DNA from 2 places in the Geovibrio thiophilus genome. Region 2 is predicted to be linked to the other one. Evidence: riboswitches for the same ligand, from Rfam matches in the RefSeq annotation. Region 2 holds a riboswitch; the other holds the start of a gene.
What was found. A riboswitch is a leader RNA that binds a small molecule or an ion and turns the genes downstream of it on or off. The one in region 2 is predicted to bind cobalamin.
Positions count from the first base shown of each region.

Region 1 (3,418 bases), 1.2 Mb from region 2:
GCCGTGCCTTCTGCTACAATTCTTGCCTTGTCCATAATCATCACACGGTCAGAGAGCAGTTCGGCTTCCTCGATGTAATGAGTTGTAAGCAGGATTGTACACTGTTTTTCCTGATTGATGCTGCGGATGAAATCCCACATGGTTCTGCGGACAGAGGCATCAAGCCCGACAGTCGGTTCATCCAGAAAAAGGACGAACGGATCATGGAGAAGAGCACGGGCGATTATCAGCCTGCGCTTCATTCCGCCGGAAAGGTTTCCGGCAGTTTTACCGGCATGGGCGGAAAGCCCCGAAAAATCAAGAGCCTGTGCGATTCTCTCCTCAGCTCTGTCAACGCCGAAAAGCACAGCATGGGTTTTCAGGTTCTGATACACAGTAAGATCCCTGTCCACATTATTATGCTGGGGAACAACGCCGATGGTGCGCTTAATCCGCTTATTCTGCGGGTCAAACTCTTCACCGTCGTACCGTATTTCACCGGAGGCGGGAATAGTCAGCCCCGTCAGCATGTTTATAGTCGTGGTTTTGCCTGCGCCGTTAGGACCGAGGAGAGCAAGAACGCTCCCCTCCTCCACGTCAAAGCTTATTCCGTCCACGGCGGTCTGACCGCCGAAGAGCTTGGTAAGGGATCTGACTGTTATTTTATTCATATTATTTGAGTTTTATTCCGGCTTCCTTTGCGGCTTCCTCAAGGTGATTAATAAAAATCCCCCTGACAGCGGCTTTATGCCCCAGCCCTTCAAGAACGGGCGTAACATTGAACCCCGCCTTGGTGAGCATCACCTTCCATGAATCTTCCTCATCCCCCGCCATGTCGTTTTCCGCATGGTCGCCCGCAACATACATAAGCGGTCTGAGGATGACGTTTTTAACCTTTTTAGCAGTGAGCTTCTCAAGCACAGTGTCAAAATCGGGCAGCCCTTCCACCAGACCTATGGCAACGGGCACTCCGTACTTACGGTTGAGAATTATCTCAAGTTCGTAATAAGCGCCCTGCGACATATGCTCGTTTCCGTGCCCCATGTAAACAAGGGCGGCTTTTGCGTCCTTCGCCTGTTTTATGTCCGGCTCAAGAACTTTTGCCAGAGCTTCCAGATATTCCCCGTGGGAATAGGCTCCGGTAAGGGGTTTGCCTATGCCCACCGCCGCAAAGGGCTGAAATTTCGGTTTGAGTGTTTTTATGGAGGCAAGGGCACTGACATAAGCAGTCATGTCGGCGTACTCCTCACCGTCTGTGATAAGCGTAGGCTGAACAACTATATTTCTGTAGCCAAGGTTCTGGAGATCCGCCATAACGCCGAGAACGTTTTTTACACCGTAAAGCATTTCGGGAATCTGCGGGTGCTCCCTGCGGTATTGAGCGTCTGCCGCCCTCTCATTCCATATCCTGCGGATTATGTTTGATGTAAACGCAAGGCGCACGGGTGTTTCGGGGTACTTAACCTGCGTTTCTCTCACCAGTGCGAGTATCGGCTCCAGAGTTGTTTCATAGGTTGTGCCGAATGACGTGATGACAATTGCCGTTTTTTCATCCATTGCTTTTTCTCCTCCTGATGCCTGCACTGCGCCCGTAAAAGCGAGAAAGGCAAGGAACACTGCGAATATGTGCTTCACATACTCCTCCTTAAAAAAAGTTTTGATTTTATACGGGTGCGACAGGGAAATCCTGCGGGGGGGCATATTTTGGTGCCTTCATCCTCGTAAAGTTCAAACAGAACAGGTATCCTGACTTCCGGCACGGCATTTTAAAGCGCCGCCTAATTCCGCACCTTCCCATCCGTTTTTCGGACAGTGGCTAAAACGCGGGTTCGTTCCGGTTACAGTAGCGGGACTGTTTTGGATTTTAACCAAATTCCCTGTTTCTGTCTCCACCTCGTATATTCGGGTATTTTCGGACTCAGAAGCCTATTAGTCAACTATAATTCTCCTTGACACATATTTTATTTCGGAACACCATCTCAAAATGCGAAAGGGATTCACCACAGGCACGGCGGCAGCGGCGGCGGCAAAGGCGCACGCAGTATACATCATGAGCGGTACAGCGGCGGATCACACTGATGTTGTCCTGCCGGACGGCAGCCGTATGTGTATACCCGTTTCCTGTTCAGCCGAAGGTGCTTTTGCGGTGAAGGATTCGGGCGACGATCCCGATGTGACTCACAAAGCTGAGATACACGCAAGCGTACAGGTGAACAGCGGCGGCAGAATCGAAATTCTCGGCGGCAGGGGCGTAGGCAGAGTAACCAAGGCCGGTTTGCAGATCCCCGTGGGAGAGGCGGCAATAAACCCTGTTCCCCGCATGATGATAGAACAGAATGTGCGCGAGATCATAGGCAAAGCAAACGGCGCCATAATAACAATATCCGTACCCGATGGAGAGAGGCTCGCAGCACTGACCTTCAATGAGCGCATCGGGATAATCGGCGGCATATCCATAATCGGCACGACAGGGATTGTGCACCCCATGAGCGTTGACGCTCTGGTGGATTCGTTCAAATGCGAAATAGACGTGAAACTCGCCGAAAACAGGCACATAGCACTTGTGGCGGGCAAAATAGGCGAAAAACATCTGCAATCCATACACACGGACGCAGAGGCAGTGATGGTAAGCAATTATTTCGGCGAAGCTTTCAGCTACCTGCGCTCAAAGGGCATCAGTGAAATAACGTTAGCAGGACATCCGGGAAAGCTGGCAAAACTCGCCATGGGGCATTACAACACCCACTCAGGCGTTTCCCCGCAGGCGCAGGGATTTGTCGGTGAGGCGCTTGGTCTCCACAGAGACTTCAACACCGTTGAGGAGATATGCCTTACTCATCCCGAAGGCTTCGGCAGAATAGCGGAGCTGATAAGCGGGCGTGTGCGGGCGGACTTCGGATTTCACAAGACTGATGTGCTGCTTTTTAATATGAAGGGAGACCTCATAGGAGTTTACAATGCCTGACATATACATAATCTCCACCGGAACCGGACACCCTGACATGCTCACAGGCAAGGCGAAAAAAGCGCTCAGCCTGATAGACCTCGCAGTGGGCGGCGAAAGGTTCAGAGGCTGGGTCAGCGTCCCTTATCATGTGCCGGAGCCTCTCATAAGCGGCACTCATGAGTTTATAAGAAACAACAGAGGCAAACGCATAGGCGTTCTGGTCACGGGAGATGCTGGCTTTTTCAGCCTCGCTAAATCAGTGGTGAAGGAGTTCGGCAGGGAGAATGTTACGGTTATTGAAGGCATAAGCGTTGTTCAGGCGGCCTTTGCCGCCATAGCAGAGCCTTGGGAAAACGCTGTCTTCCTCTCTGCCCACGGCAGAAACGGATTTGATGCCGAAAAAGCGGTCAATGCGGAGAGGTTTCTGATACTCTGCGACAAGGTGAACAACCCAAGAAAAATTATTGAGGAAAACAGCCGTCTGATAAAGAA
Region 1 covers NZ_CP035108.1:1,795,160-1,798,577, forward strand. The annotation lists gene EP073_RS08495 (ABC transporter ATP-binding protein) at 1-650, opposite strand, end outside; gene EP073_RS08500 (sirohydrochlorin cobaltochelatase) at 652-1,614, opposite strand; cobalamin riboswitch at 1,699-1,891, opposite strand; gene cbiD (cobalt-precorrin-5B (C(1))-methyltransferase CbiD) at 1,964-2,944, shown strand; gene cbiE (precorrin-6y C5,15-methyltransferase (decarboxylating) subunit CbiE) at 2,937-3,418, shown strand, end outside.
Region 1: linked by a shared signal. The riboswitch ahead of EP073_RS08500 (sirohydrochlorin cobaltochelatase) and the one ahead of EP073_RS03005 (ribonucleoside triphosphate reductase) in region 2 are both predicted to bind cobalamin.

Region 2 (3,418 bases):
CTTTGAAAATTTCCGCTTTCTTCTCCTCCGCGCAGAGAGGGCATTCGGGATGCTTACCCTTGAGATAGCCATGCACCGGGCATACGGAGAATGTGGGAGTTATTGTTATATAAGGTATTTTATAGCAGCATGTTATTTCTTTCAGCAGTTTGCCCACTGCCGACGGCTCATCCACTGATTCACCGAGGAAAACGTGGAACACTGTACCGCCTGTGTAAAGCGGCTGGAGCCTGTCCTGATGATCAAGCGCCGCGAAGAGATCCCTTGCCTTCTCCACCGGAATCTGCGTGGAGTTGGTGTAGTAGGGGCGCTCAAGGGAGCCGGAAGTGATGATCTCAGGGTAGTCCTTGATGTCACGTTTGGCAAGACGGTATGAGGTTCCTTCGGCGGGCGTAGCTTCAAGGTTGTAGAGCATATCGTCCTCCTCCTGAAACTGCGCCAGCTTGCCGCGCATGAAGTTAAGTATCTTTTCGGCAAACTCCAGACCTTCTTTATTCATAATATCCACGCCGATGAAGTTCAGCGCGGCTTCGTTCATGCCTATTATGCCTATGGTGTTGAAGTGGTTTTTCCAGAACTGACCGAAGCGGGCATGAATATCCTCAAGGTAGAACCTTGCGTACGGGTAAAGCCCGTTTTCCGTCAGCTTCTCCAGAGACTTACGTTTTATTCTAAGGCTGTCCCGCGAGAGATCCATGAGGGATGAGAGCTTATTGAAGAACTCCTCCTCACTGCCTGCGGTATAGCCGATTCTCGGCAGATTTATTGTGACAACCCCGATGGAGCCTGTGAGGGGGTTTGCGCCGAAGAGCCCCCCTCCCCGTTTGCGGAGCTCCCTGTTGTCCAGACGCAGACGGCAGCACATGCTGCGTGCGTCTTCGGGACTCATGTCGCTGTTTACGAAGTTGGCGAAATAGGGAATCCCGTATTTCGCCGTGATTTTCATCAGCTCAACAACTATGGGATGTTCCCAGTCAAAGTCTTTTGAAACATTGTAAGTAGGTATGGGGAAAGTGAAAATACGTCCTTTCGCATCCCCTTCCATCATAACTTCCATGAACGCGCGGTTGATGAGAAACATCTCTTCCTGAAACTCGCCGTAGGTTCTGTCCGTAACTTCGCCGCCGATTATCACCGCCTCGTCTTTGTGGGTGGAGGGAACGTATAAATCCATGGTGAGATTGGTAAACGGAGTCTGGAAGCCCACACGTGTAGGCACATTGAGATTAAAAACAAACTCCTGCATAGCCTGCTTGACCTCTTTATAAGAGAGCTTGTCATAGGCTATGAACGGCGCAAGGTATGTGTCGAAGTTGGCGAACGCCTGAGCGCCCGCCGCTTCCCCCTGCAATGTGTAGAAGAAGTTGGCTATCTGCCCCAGAGCTGTGCGGAGATGTTTGGCGGGCTTGCTTTCCACCTTGCCCGCAACCCCCCTGAAACCCTTCATCAGAAGGTCTTTCAGATCCCAGCCGCAGCAGTAAACGGCGAGCAGACCGAGATCGTGTATGTGGAAATCCCCTTCCGTATGTGCTTTCTGTACTTCGGGCGGGTAAATTTTGTTCAGCCAGTATTTGGCGGTTACCGTGGATGAAATATAGTTGTTCAGCCCCTGCAGAGCGTAGGTTGTATTGCTGTTTTCGTTGACACGCCAGTCGCTTCCGCCGAGGTATGTCTCCACTATGGATTCAAACCCTTCCATGCTGTCTGTGATGGAGCGGATGTCCGCACGCTGTTTCCTGTATATTATAAATGCCTTGGCTGTTTTGGCATGCCCCTGTTCAATGAGCACCTTTTCCACGCAGTCCTGTATCTCCTCCACGGAGCAGGAACCGTAGCGTTCGCAGGCATCGGTAAGCTTTCTGGTTACAATAAGGGAAAGGGCGGCGGCATTGTTCCTGTCCGTTCCGCCGACGGATTTCGCCGCCTTGAAGATGGCGTTCGCTATGCGCTCCTGATCAAAGGGGACAAAGCGTCCGTCACGTTTCATAACTTTTTCAATCATATAATCAATCCTCCGAAAATAAGCACAGTTCCAGCCGGAGGACGTTTAGCATGTTAAGATTATATGCGCTGAAATATTAATGGCGTGTAATAATCTCATCCATCCCTCCGATGGGCAGTTTATTCCACGGGGCAGGTATCCTGACTCGCCGTCACCCTAATCGCTCCGCCTTCCCGTACGGCTGACAGTGGCAAAGAAAAGGAGCTTTCGTCCGGCTCACAGTTGCGGGGGCAGTGACGGATTTTAACCGCGCTTCCCTGATTCCCGATGAGTTATTCTGCTATGAAGAGACGGATAAGTCAACCCTGATTTAGGATTAAGAAGATAAAAAAGCTCTTGATTAAAAAGCAGGCGGTTCAGCTGCCCTCTTCCAGTGCGATCCCTGACAGAGGCGGACAGATAATGTAAATGAGCATAACCGGAGAAGGAGCTCTTGAGGGGGATTTTACAGACATAAACAAGCCTGCTAATGTCTTTGATCAGTCTGAGAGAGCCCTCGCGGGGCTCCCTCAGGTTTATTATTTAGAACTTGTAGGTAAGGTTGACTGCGAATATGTGCGCGTCTGTGTTTTTGAACTCACCGGTAAGTCTGGTTGCGTCAGTATTTTTTACGATATTGCCCGCTTCGTTATCGAACTTTCTGTTTTCGTCATCAAGATAGTTGTAGGCAAGATCAAGGTCAAAGCTTTTGCCGAAATGAAAGCCCGCACCCACAGTGTAAAGCCAGCGGTCACCGGAGGGGAGCATAGGGTCTACCCACTCATCGGGGATGGGACTGTAGTCTCTGATTATGCCCGCGCGGAGATCGACCATTTCATTAAGCTTATACTGACCGCCGAAACGGAGTGCCCACACGTCATCCCAGTTTTTGGGCTTCACGCCTATGTCCGAGAGACCTTCGGGGTTAAGCTCATCGTATGACGACCACTGTGTATACTGTCCGTCAAATTCAAAAGTCCATTTGCCGTTTGACCATGCAGCGGCAACGTACGTGACCGCGGGCAGAGTTATATCGGCTTTGAAGTCTCCTGAGATTTCGTAGACGGCAGCAAGAGGAGAATCAGTTTTACTTGTTCCTTCAACTTCGTGCTTCATTTCGGGTCTGTAACTGAGACCGAAACGCCAGTTTTTGCCGAGCTTATAATGAGCGGCGACGTTCCATCCCCACGCGTCGCTGTCGCCTTCAAGCTTGAGAGGGGAAGAAGGAATGCCGCTTGCAAGAGCAGCGGGGGTGGTCATAGACTCTATAGTCACATCCATTCTCTGGTAAACAAGACCGGCAGCGAGGCTGAGATCATTTGTGACTCTGTATGCAAGAACGGGGTTAAAAGTGTATGTGGCTATTTCAGCGTTTCTTCCGCCTACAAGATAAGCGCCCGCCCAGTCGTCTTTCCAGTCCATTCCGAGACCGAAATT
Region 2 covers NZ_CP035108.1:620,278-623,695, reverse strand. The annotation lists gene EP073_RS03005 (ribonucleoside triphosphate reductase) at 1-2,002, opposite strand, end outside; cobalamin riboswitch at 2,116-2,325, opposite strand; gene EP073_RS03000 (OmpP1/FadL family transporter) at 2,525-3,418, opposite strand, start outside.